2 regions of the Pseudomonas sp. BB438 genome follow, and region 2 is predicted to be linked to the other one. Evidence: predicted binding sites of a transcription regulator. Region 2 holds the regulator's gene; the other holds the start of a gene.
The links. The regulator FliA, encoded in region 2, starts transcription of late flagellar genes. The targets are predictions, from matches to a motif close to CTAAAGTTTNNNNNNNNNNNGCCGNTAA.
Positions count from the first base shown of each region.

Region 1 (5,331 bases), 1.6 Mb from region 2:
GGCCTGGGCGATGCCCTGCAGGTTGCTGCTGAGCAGGGTCGCCGTGCGGCTCTGTTCCTGGGTCGCGGTGGTGATGGCGGCGAACTGCTCGCCCGCCGCGCTGCTCTGCTGGGAGATTTCCGCCAGGGCGGCCGCGACCTTCTCGTTCAGCGTCAACCCGTGCTGCATCAGCTGGCTGCCCTGCTCGATGGTCTCGATGGCGCTACCGGTGTCCTGCTGAATGGCGCCGATCATCTGCGAGATTTCCGTAGTCGCGGCCTGGGTACGCGCCGCCAGACTGCGCACCTCGTCTGCGACGACCGCGAAACCACGCCCCTGCTCGCCGGCACGGGCAGCCTCGATGGCGGCGTTGAGCGCCAGCAGGTTGGTCTGCTCGGCAATCGAAGTGATCACCCCGACGATGCTTCCGATCTCCTGGGAGCGCGCGCCGAGGCGGTTCACCCGCTCCACGGTCTGTTGCAGCGCCTCGGCGATCTGCGCCAGCGAGGCGGAGGCATCGTCCATGGAGTGCAGGCCGATGCGCGTCTGCTTGGTGTTCTCGCTGGCCATGTGCTCGGTGCTGCGCATGTTGTCGGCAATGTCCATCGAGGTGGCGCTGAACTCTTCCACCGCGCCGGCCATGCTGTTGATCTCGCCGGACTGCTGCTCCATGCCGGCGTAGGCGCCGCTGGAAAGCCCCGACAGCGAACGCGAGCAATGCCCCACTTCCTCTGCCGCGCCGCGCACCCGCGCGACCATGCTGGAGAGTGCCTCGCCCATCTGGTTGAAGCTGCGCGCCAGATCGCCGATCTCGTCACGGCTGGAAACCGATAGGCGAGCACCCAGATCACCCGCGCCCAGCGCATGGGCCTGGCGCACCAGGTCGCCCAGCGGACGCAGGCGGCGACGCAGCAACCAGGTGGTGGCGATCACCGCCAGCAGCATGGCGATCAGGCTGCCCATGGCCAGTTGACCGCCAACGCGCCAGGTCACCGCGCGGATCTCGTCCTTCGGCATGCTTGCGACGACAGTCCAGGGACCGCCGACGAAGGGCTGCGCCACGCTGTAGAAGTCGTCCTGCCCGTCGCTCCAGAAGCGGCCGCGGCCGGGGTTGTCCAGCAGGGTGGCAAGGCTGTCGGCAGCACGCTCGGGGTTACGCGCACCAGCCGGCGGTACCAGCCAGTGGTGCTGTTCGTCCAGCAGCGCCAGAGAGCCGCCCTGGCCGAGGCGGAAGCGGCCGAGGTTGTCGAACTGGCGCTTCTGCGCGTCGGTGTAGTCGAAGCCGACGAACAGCACGGCGATCACCCGCCCGCTGCCGTCGCGCACCGGGGTGTACTGGGTCATGTAGTAGCGGTCGAACAGCAGCGCGCGGCCGACGTAACTTTCGCCGCGCATCAGCAGCGGATAGGCCGGGCTGTTGTGGTCGAGCACCGTGCCCATGGCGCGGCTGCCGTCCTGCTTCATCAGCGAAGTGGTGATGCGCACGAAGTCCTCGCCATCGCGTACGAACACGGTGGCGACGCCGGCGGTGAGCTGGCGGAATTCATCGACCAGGGTGAAGTCGCCGTTCAGGCGGGTGTCGCCCAGGTACAGCGCCGGGGCTTGCAATGCGGCAACCGGCACGCGCTCGTCCGCGCGTGCTTTCAGCCCGGCAGCGAAGCGCTGCTCGAACAGGCCGGCGAGGCGCTGGGTGCTCTCGCGCAGCGTGCCGTGGAAGGTTTCCAGCTGGTCCGCCAGCAGGCGCGCCTCGCTGGCGAGGTGTTCTTCGCGGGTGGTCAGGGTAGCGCTGTCCAGCGAGCGCAAGGCAAACAGCGTGCTGCCGCTGATCAACAGGATCAGGAGCACGGCCAGGGCCATCGCCAACTGCAGGGCGATGCGGGATCGGGGTTGGTTCATGTTCGGGTTCTGCACGCAACGGCTGGCCGTCGCCCGTTGTTCGAGGAGCGGCCTGCTTCGGTTCGAGGGGAGTGCCGACGTGGTTCGCCGGTCTGCACAGGCTATCGGCGGGACGCGAGAATACTTGAGTCATTCACCCGGAATTAGCGTGGGGCGGGGGCTCCGGTCCGGGCAACGGCGCTCACCTGTAGGAGCGCGCCCTGCGCGCGATCGCGGGCATGGCCCGCTCCTACAGTGTGAGTCCGGAGTCAGTCCGCAGGATGACAGGGAGCGCAACCTACGAAGACCAGACGCTGCGGCTTACTGGATCTCCTCCGGGGTGACGATCACCCAGTTCTTGTCGGCGGTGACTGGCTGGCCGAGCTTGGCCTGGGCCTCGGCATTCTTCTTGATCATGCCGTTGAGCTGGTCCATGTACTTGGCCTTGCGGTTGATCCACAGGTGCACGCCGTTCTCGGCGGTGCCGTTGAACAGCATGTAGCCATCGCTGCTGGGGGTGTCGCCGCCAACCAGGATGGGCTTCTTCCACTGGTCGATGTAGGTGAGGATCGCCGCCTGCTTGCCGGCCATCCAGGTCGCCGGGGTCCACAGGTAGGGGGTGATTTCCAAGTCCTGGTTGGCCTTGGGATCGTACTTGCCTTCGGCGATCTGCTTGCGTGCGGTGGTCAGGGCGCCGCTCTGGCGGTCCTTGAGCAGGGTGGTGACGCCGATGACGTTCTCCGGCTTCACGTTGTAGCCGTACTTCGGATCGCTGGCGACCATGCGCACCAGTTCTTCATGGGCAGCGGTCATCACGTAGACCTCGATGCCGTTCTCCATCAGCTTGTTGTACAGCTCCTGCTGACCGGTGAAGACCTTGGGCGGGTTGATCTCGATCGTCTTGACCACGTCGCCTTCGTAGTAGGTGCTGGGCACCGGCTTGCCGTAGGCCATCAGCTCGTCGACGTAGCCCTTGAGCTCCTTGAGGGTGAAACCGGAGAACACCTGGGCGACCCAGGGGTAGCAGACCAGGTCGTCGACTTCGCAGAGGCGGTAGTAGTAGCTGTTGAGGCTTTCCTTGTGGCCGTTGACGTCCTTGAAGGGGATGAGCTTCAGCGAGGGGTCGAGCTTCTCGCGGGTCAGCACGCCTTTCATTTCGAGGAAGGGCAGCAGCGACTCCTCGAGGTCATAGCGGTAGCTGGTGTTGTCCATGTCGAAGACCGCGAAGGCGCCCTTGTTGGCGTTGGCGGCGATCAGGGCGTCGAGCTGCTTGGCGGCCGGCGCGGGCCAGTGTTTCAGTTCGGTGGCGGCGAACGAGGTGCTGGCGAGGCCGGCCAGGATCAGGCCGGCGAGCAAGGTGCGCATGGGCTTCATGGAATTCCCCCGAGTGGTCTTATGGGTATGGGGAAGGTCCGACACGGGCCTTCACTGGACTAGTCCAGCAGTGACCCTAGCAAAGCCCTGTTTCAGCTCTGCGACGGCAGCGACGTGAATCGTCGCGAGGGCGGCAGGACGTATCCATCCGCGCCACGAGGGTTTTCCGACAGCGACGGCTGGTCTAGTTCACCGCACGACGCAGGCGACCGGGGGCTTCGCCGTAGACTTCCTTGAACTTCTTGGTGAAGGACGCCTGGGACTGGTAGCCGACCTGGCTGGCGATGGCGATCAGGCTCAACTGCGAGTCGCTCAGCAGGCGGTACGCCAGCTCCATGCGGACGCGGGTCAGCAGCACCCAGGGCGACTCGCCGGCCACCTGGGTGAACTGGCGGGTGAACGTGGCGCGGGACATGTTCGCGCGCTCGGCCAGCGCCTCGATCGTCCATTCATGGCCGGGATCCTCCAGCATTGCCTGCCAGGCGCGGCCCAGGCGTTTGTCGCCGAGCAACGCCAGCGTGCCGCTGGCGGGCGCGTGTTCGTGCAGGTAGACGCGCAGGATTAGGGTAAACAACGCCGAGGACAGCGCGTCCACCAGGAAGCGCGCGCCAGCCTGGTTGCCGTCCGCTTCGGCGCGCAGCAACCCGACCAGCGCGGCCACGGAATCGCCCAGGCCATTGGCCTGGCAGGACACTTTCAGGAAGGCCGGCAAGGCCCCCATCAGCAGCGAACCGCGCCGGTAATGAAAACTGCCGCAGAGCATGTCCAGCTCGCCGCCTCCCGCGCCGAGGCGATGCACCGGCAACAGGCCTTCTTCGCGGATGTCCGGGGCCTGCGCCGCCACGCGCGCCCCCTGGCTGCGCAACAGGTGCGCAGCGCCAGCGGGCAGGAGCAGCACCTCGCCGGCCTCCAGCGGCAGGACCTGTCCGTCCGGCATTTCCGCCTGACAGCTGCCGGACAGCACGATGTGGTACTGCGCGGTGCCGTCCGGCAACGGCTCATGGTCCAGCGCCCAACTGCCGAGGAACCGGCAGCGCAGGTCGAGGCTGCCGCGCAGACTGGCGAGCTGGATCAGGCGATCGATGGCGTTCATGGCATTCCAGGCGACGGAAGTGGCTGACAGATTATCCACGGCAATGATTCATTCGAAGTACTCCACCGGCGGCAATTGCATAGCCTGCATCTCCGCCTGCAGGAAGTCGCGCAACCGGCGCAGCCGCTCCTGGTGCCGACGCGCACGGGGCCAGACCAGGTAGTAACTCTCACCGCTGGCCACCGCACTGGGCCAGGGCAATGCCAGGCGGCCCTGGTTGGCATCCTCGGCGACCATCACCAGGTCGCCGATGGATACCCCATAGCCGCGGGCGGCCGCCACGATGCCCAGCTCCAGCGTGTCGAACACCTGCCCGCCCTTGAGCGATACCCGCTCGCCCAGATCCATGCGCTGCAGCCAGCGCCGCCAGTCCCGGCGGTCGGGCGTCGGGTGCAACAGCTCCGCGCCGGCCAGTCGCTCGGCGTCCCACGGCCCATCCGCCAACAGCTCCGGCGCGCCGACCGGAATCAACCATTCGGGAAACAGCAGGGTGGCTTCCCAGTCCGGCGGGAAATGCCCGGCGCTGAGCAACACCGCGCAATCGAAGGGCTCATGGACAAAGTCCACACGGTCCACGTCCATCCAGGCGCTGGTCAGCTGCACCTCGATATCGCTGTGCTGCATGCGAAACTTGCTCAGCCGCGCCAGCAGCCAGCGCATGGTCAGGGTCGAGGGCGCCTTCAGGCGCAGCACACCCTCCTCCGCACGCAAGGTGGCACAAGCACGCTCCAGCGCATCGAAGCCATCGCGCACGCCGGGCAGCAGCAGCCGCGCTGTTTCGGTCAGCTCCAGCTGGCGACCGCGACGCTGAAACAGGCGGCAGGCGAAGTGTTCTTCCAGGGTCTTGATGTGCCGGCTGACCGCGCTCTGGGTGATCGCCAGCTCCTCCGCGGCGCGAGTGAAGGACGCATGGCGGGCGGCGGCCTCGAAGGCACGCAGGGCATAGAGGGGCGGCAACTGGCGGTTCATGGCGGACTCCCAGGCATTCATGCATGAGTATGACTCATGCA
Region 1 covers NZ_CM170001.1:6,283,843-6,289,173, forward strand. Annotated here, with positions in the region: gene AC1ZV1_RS28900 (methyl-accepting chemotaxis protein) at 1-1,875, opposite strand, end outside; gene AC1ZV1_RS28905 (haloacid dehalogenase-like hydrolase) at 2,176-3,228, opposite strand; gene AC1ZV1_RS28910 (cupin domain-containing protein) at 3,413-4,321, opposite strand; gene AC1ZV1_RS28915 (LysR substrate-binding domain-containing protein) at 4,370-5,290, opposite strand.
Region 1: AC1ZV1_RS28900 (methyl-accepting chemotaxis protein) is a predicted target of FliA. The motif match lies at 1,977-2,004, and genes of this name have one in related genera.

Region 2 (5,331 bases):
GGTGACCCTGGTCGACCCGGGCAAGTCGCTGATCCAGGCCATGGCGCCGCTGGCACGCAAGCGCCTGGTGCTGATCGACACTGCGGGCCTGCCCGCCAACGATCCGGCGCTGCGCATGCAGCTCGAAGCGCTGTCGTCGCTGAGCCTGAACGTGAAGAACTACCTCGTGCTGGCCGCGACCAGCCAGAGCCAGGTCCTCAAGGCCGCCTGGCAGAACTATCGTTCCTGTGGCCTGGTCGGGTGCATTTTGACCAAACTGGACGAGGCGGGAAGCCTCGGCGAAGCTCTGGCTCTGGCTATCAGCCAGCATCTCCCGGTAGCCTATCTGGCTGATGGGCCGAAGATCCCGGATGACCTGCATGTGGCACGCGCGCACCAACTGGTCAGCCGTGCCGTGAGCCTGCAATCGCCGGAAGAGCCCTGCGAGGACGCCATGGCGGACATGTTCGCCGGCCTTTACCAACAGCCGGTGCGTCGCGCCAGTTGAAGATTGTGAGCCCCGGATGGGGCGTGGGGCGGCCAGTTGGGTCGCCCAAGCGATGCGGATGCTCTGTTAGACGATCCGCGAGCGCCGGAGGCGGTGGAGCACCGCAACCGGATTAGCCGAAACGCCAGAAGCGTGACGGTCGAACGACGAGACAAGGTATTGATATGGGTATGCATCCCGTTCAGGTAATCGCAGTCACCGGCGGCAAGGGTGGCGTGGGCAAGACCAACGTGTCGGTGAATCTGTCGCTGGCGCTGGCCGATCTGGGCCGTCGCGTCATGCTGCTGGACGCCGACCTGGGCCTGGCCAACGTCGACGTGCTGCTGGGGCTGTCGCCCAAGCGCACGCTGGCCGACGTCATCGAAGGCGAATGCGACCTGCGTGACGTGATCCTCCAGGGACCTGGCGGCATCCGCATCGTCCCGGCGGCGTCGGGCACCCAGAGCATGGTGCACCTCACGCCGATGCAGCACGCCGGCCTGATCCAGGCCTTCAGCGACATCAGCGACAACATCGACGTGCTGGTGGTGGACACCGCCGCCGGGATCGGCGACTCGGTGGTGAGCTTCGTCCGGGCGGCCCAGGAAGTGCTGCTGGTCGTTTGTGATGAACCAACCTCCATCACCGACGCCTACGCTTTGATCAAGCTGCTCAATCGCGACTACGGCATGACCCGATTCCGCGTGCTGGCGAACATGGCCCACAGCCCCCAGGAAGGCCGCAACCTGTTCGCCAAGCTGACCAAGGTCACCGACCGCTTCCTGGACGTGGCGCTGCAGTATGTCGGCGCCATCCCCTACGACGAGTCGGTGCGCAAGGCCGTGCAGAAGCAGCGTTCGGTGTATGAGGCGTTCCCGCGCAGCAAGGCGTCCCTGGCCTTCCGTGCGGTGGCGCAGAAGGTCGACAGCTGGCCGCTGCCGGCCAACCCACGAGGGCACCTGGAGTTCTTCGTCGAGCGCCTGGTGCAACATCCCACGGGTTCGGCCGTATGACCGCGGCCTCCGGAGCGCGTATGTACAGCAAGGCACAGGCGCACAACTCCCAGGAACTGCTGATCCAGAAGCACGCACCGCTGGTGAAGCGCATCGCCTACCACCTGCTGGGTCGTCTGCCCGCCAGTGTGCAGGTGGAGGACCTGATGCAGGCTGGCATGATCGGCCTGCTGGAGGCGGCGAAGAAATATGACCAGGGCAAGGGCGCGAGCTTCGAGACCTACGCCGGCATCCGCATCCGCGGCGCCATGCTCGACGAGGTACGCAAGGGCGACTGGGCGCCGCGTTCGGTCCACCGCAACACCCGCATGGTCAGCGACGCCATCCGTGCCGTCGAAGCGCGTACCGGACGCGACGCTAAAGATCAGGAGGTTGCTGCCGAACTCAATATGAGCCTCGAAGATTATTACGGCATCCTCAGCGACACCCAGGGCAGCCGTCTGTACAGCTTCGACGACATGTTGCAGGACGGCGACCAGGGCAGCGGCTTTGCCGAAGACGCGTCGCACCACGACAACGAGCCGTCCCACGGGCTGGAAGACGAGCGCTTCCAGGCAGCCCTGGCCGATGCCATCACCAAGCTGCCCGAGCGTGAGCGGCTGGTGCTGGCCCTTTACTACGACGAGGAACTCAACCTCAAGGAGATCGGCGAAGTGCTGGGCGTCAGCGAATCGCGGGTCAGCCAGTTGCACAGCCAGTGTGCCGCGCGCTTGCGCTCGCGTCTGGCGGAGTGGCGCGCTCGCTGAGCATCGGGTAGTTTCGCGCCTGCGTTTTCCTAGCGAAAAGGCTGAAGGGATTTTCCTTAGGCGCGTTAGAGGCTTACGAATTTTGGGGTGACGTTCTCTTGACGCGCCCCCAGCAAAGAGCGCGCGGCGCTCAATGAATTGACGGCACGCCCGCCAGGGCGCGTTTGGTATCGATGGAGGCAGGTTTGGACAAGAACATGAAAATTCTCATCGTGGACGACTTTTCCACGATGAGGCGCATCATCAAGAACCTCCTGCGGGACCTGGGGTTCACCAATACCGCAGAAGCCGACGACGGCACCACTGCGCTGCCGATGCTGCACAGCGGCAATTTCGACTTCCTCGTTACCGACTGGAACATGCCCGGCATGACCGGCATCGACCTGCTCCGTGCGGTCCGCGCCGACGAGCGCCTGAAGCACCTGCCGGTGCTGATGGTCACCGCCGAAGCCAAGCGCGACCAGATCATCGAAGCGGCCCAGGCCGGGGTCAACGGCTATGTGGTCAAGCCTTTCACCGCTCAGGTGCTGAAAGAAAAGATCGAGAAGATTTTCGAGCGGGTCGGCAGCTAAGGCTGGCCAAGAGGGCGTCATGGATTTCAACGAATCCGCGGGTGACTTCGAGTCGACCCTGAAAAAACACGCGCGCGAATTGGTCGAATGCCTCGAGCAGGGCGACGTACAGACCGCCGTGCAGCTGATCTCCGAGCTCAACCAGGCGCGTGATCGCGGGCTCTACCAGGAGGTAGGCAAGCTGACCCGCGAACTGCACAACGCCATCGTCAACTTCCAGATCGACCCCAGTTCCCCGCGCGCCCAGGAAGTCTCGCAGATCGCCGATGCGACCGACCGCCTGTCCTACGTGGTGACGATGACCGAGAAAGCGGCCAATCGCACCATGGACCTGGTGGAAGAGTGCACCCCGGTGGTCATGCACATCGAGACCCAGGCCAAGGAACTGCAGGAAGACTGGTCGCGCTTCATGCGTCGCGAACTGGGCCCCGAGGCCTTCCGCGACCTGGCCAAGCGTGTCGAGCAGTTCCTCTACATCAGCGCCCAGGATAGCCGCAAGCTGTCCGCGCACCTGAACGACATCTTGCTCGCGCAGGACTTCCAGGACCTCACCGGGCAGGTGATCAAGCGCGTCACCAAGCTGGTGACCGAGGTCGAGTCGAACCTGGTGAAATTGGTCTGGATGGCGGGTCAGGTCGATCGCTATGCCGGCATCGAGCATGACCACGAGAGCATGCGCGACGCGGTGGAAAAAGAAAGATCGTCCAAGGGTGAAGGTCCGCAGATTGCTGCCGATACAAGAAAGGACGTCGTATCCGGTCAGGACGATGTCGATGACCTGTTGTCCAGCCTTGGTTTTTAAGCGTCCGCTGACGCTGTAGAGGGAGCACCGAATGAGCTTCGACGCCGATGACGAAATCCTCCAGGACTTCCTGGTGGAGGCCGGCGAGATTCTCGAGCTACTGTCCGAGCAACTGGTCGAGCTGGAAAGCCGTCCGGATGACATGGACCTGCTCAACGCAATCTTCCGTGGGTTCCATACCGTCAAAGGTGGTGCCGGCTTCCTCCAGCTGAACGCGCTGGTCGAGTGCTGCCACATCGCCGAGAACGTGTTCGACATGCTGCGCAAGGGCGAACGCCGCGTGGATGCCGAGCTGATGGACGTGATGCTTCAGGCGTTGGATACCGTCAACGTCATGTTCCAGCAGGTCCGCGACGCGCAAGAGCCGACCCCGGCGACTCCCGAGTTGCTGGCTGCGCTGTCGCGCCTGGCTGACCCGAACGCCGCTCCGGCTGAAGCGCCGGTTGCCGCTCCGGCCGTTGCCGAGCCCGTCGTCGAGGAGGCTCCGGCTGCTGCTGCCTATGGCGACATCACCGACGCCGAGTTCGAGCAACTGATGGATGCTCTCGAGCCGGCTGCCGAGGCGCCCGCCGCGCCGGTTGGCGCCGGTGGCGACGACATCACCGATGACGAATTCGAAGCACTGCTTGACCAGTTGCATGGCAAGGGCCAGTTCAGCGGTGCTGCCAAGGAGGCCGTCAGCACGGCTCCGGCACCGGTTGCCGAGACGCCGGCCGCCGGCGCTGGCGACGAGATCAGCGACGACGAGTTCGAAGCGCTGCTCGACCAACTGCACGGCAAGGGCCAGTTCACCGGCGCCAAGGAAGAGCCAGCCGCTGCCCCCGCTGCCGCAGAAACAATCGAGGAAGCTCCGGCTGCCGCTGCCGCCGACGACAATATCAGTGACGACGAATTCGAGAAGCTGCTCGATGAGTTGCACGGCAAGGGCCAGTTCACGGGCGCCAAGGAAGAGCCGGTCGCTCCTGCCAAGCCTGTAGCGCCTGCGCCCAGGCCTGCCGCCGCGCCGACGCCGACGGCTGCTGCCAAGCCTGCCGCGGCCAAGCCGGCTGCTGCCGCTGCGGAGAAACCAGCCAACGAGGCGGAAACCACCGTACGCGTGGACACCGCCCGCCTGGACGAGATCATGAACATGGTCGGCGAACTGGTGCTGGTGCGTAATCGCCTGGTGCGCCTGGGCCTGAACAGTGGCGACGAGGCGATGGCCAAGGCCGTCTCCAACCTCGATGTGGTCACCGCCGACCTGCAGTCGTCGGTCATGAAGACCCGCATGCAGCCGATCAAGAAGGTCTTCGGCCGCTTCCCGCGGCAGGTCCGCGATCTGGCGCGCAACCTGAAGAAAGAGATCAACCTCGAGCTGATCGGCGAAGAGACCGACCTGGACAAGAACCTGGTCGAGGCCCTGGCCGACCCGCTGGTGCACCTGGTGCGCAACGCGGTGGACCATGGTATCGAGGGTCCGGACGAGCGCGAAGCCGCCGGCAAGTCGCGTTCGGGCAAGGTGGTGTTGTCCGCCGAGCAGGAAGGCGACCACATCCTGCTGTCGATCTCCGACGACGGCAAGGGCATGGACCCGGACGTTCTGCGTGCCAAGGCCGTGGAGAAGGGCCTGCTGGACAAGGACGCGGCCGATCGCCTGTCCGAGTCCGACTGCTACAACCTGATCTTCGCCCCGGGTTTCTCGACCAAGACCGAGATCTCCGACGTCTCCGGCCGTGGTGTCGGCATGGACGTG
Region 2 covers NZ_CM170001.1:4,664,385-4,669,715, reverse strand. Annotated here, with positions in the region: gene flhF (flagellar biosynthesis GTPase FlhF) at 1-487, shown strand, start outside; gene fleN (flagellar synthesis regulator FleN) at 652-1,479, shown strand; gene fliA (RNA polymerase sigma factor FliA) at 1,476-2,225, shown strand; gene AC1ZV1_RS21365 (chemotaxis response regulator CheY) at 2,423-2,797, shown strand; gene AC1ZV1_RS21360 (protein phosphatase CheZ) at 2,817-3,599, shown strand; gene AC1ZV1_RS21355 (chemotaxis protein CheA) at 3,631-5,331, shown strand, end outside.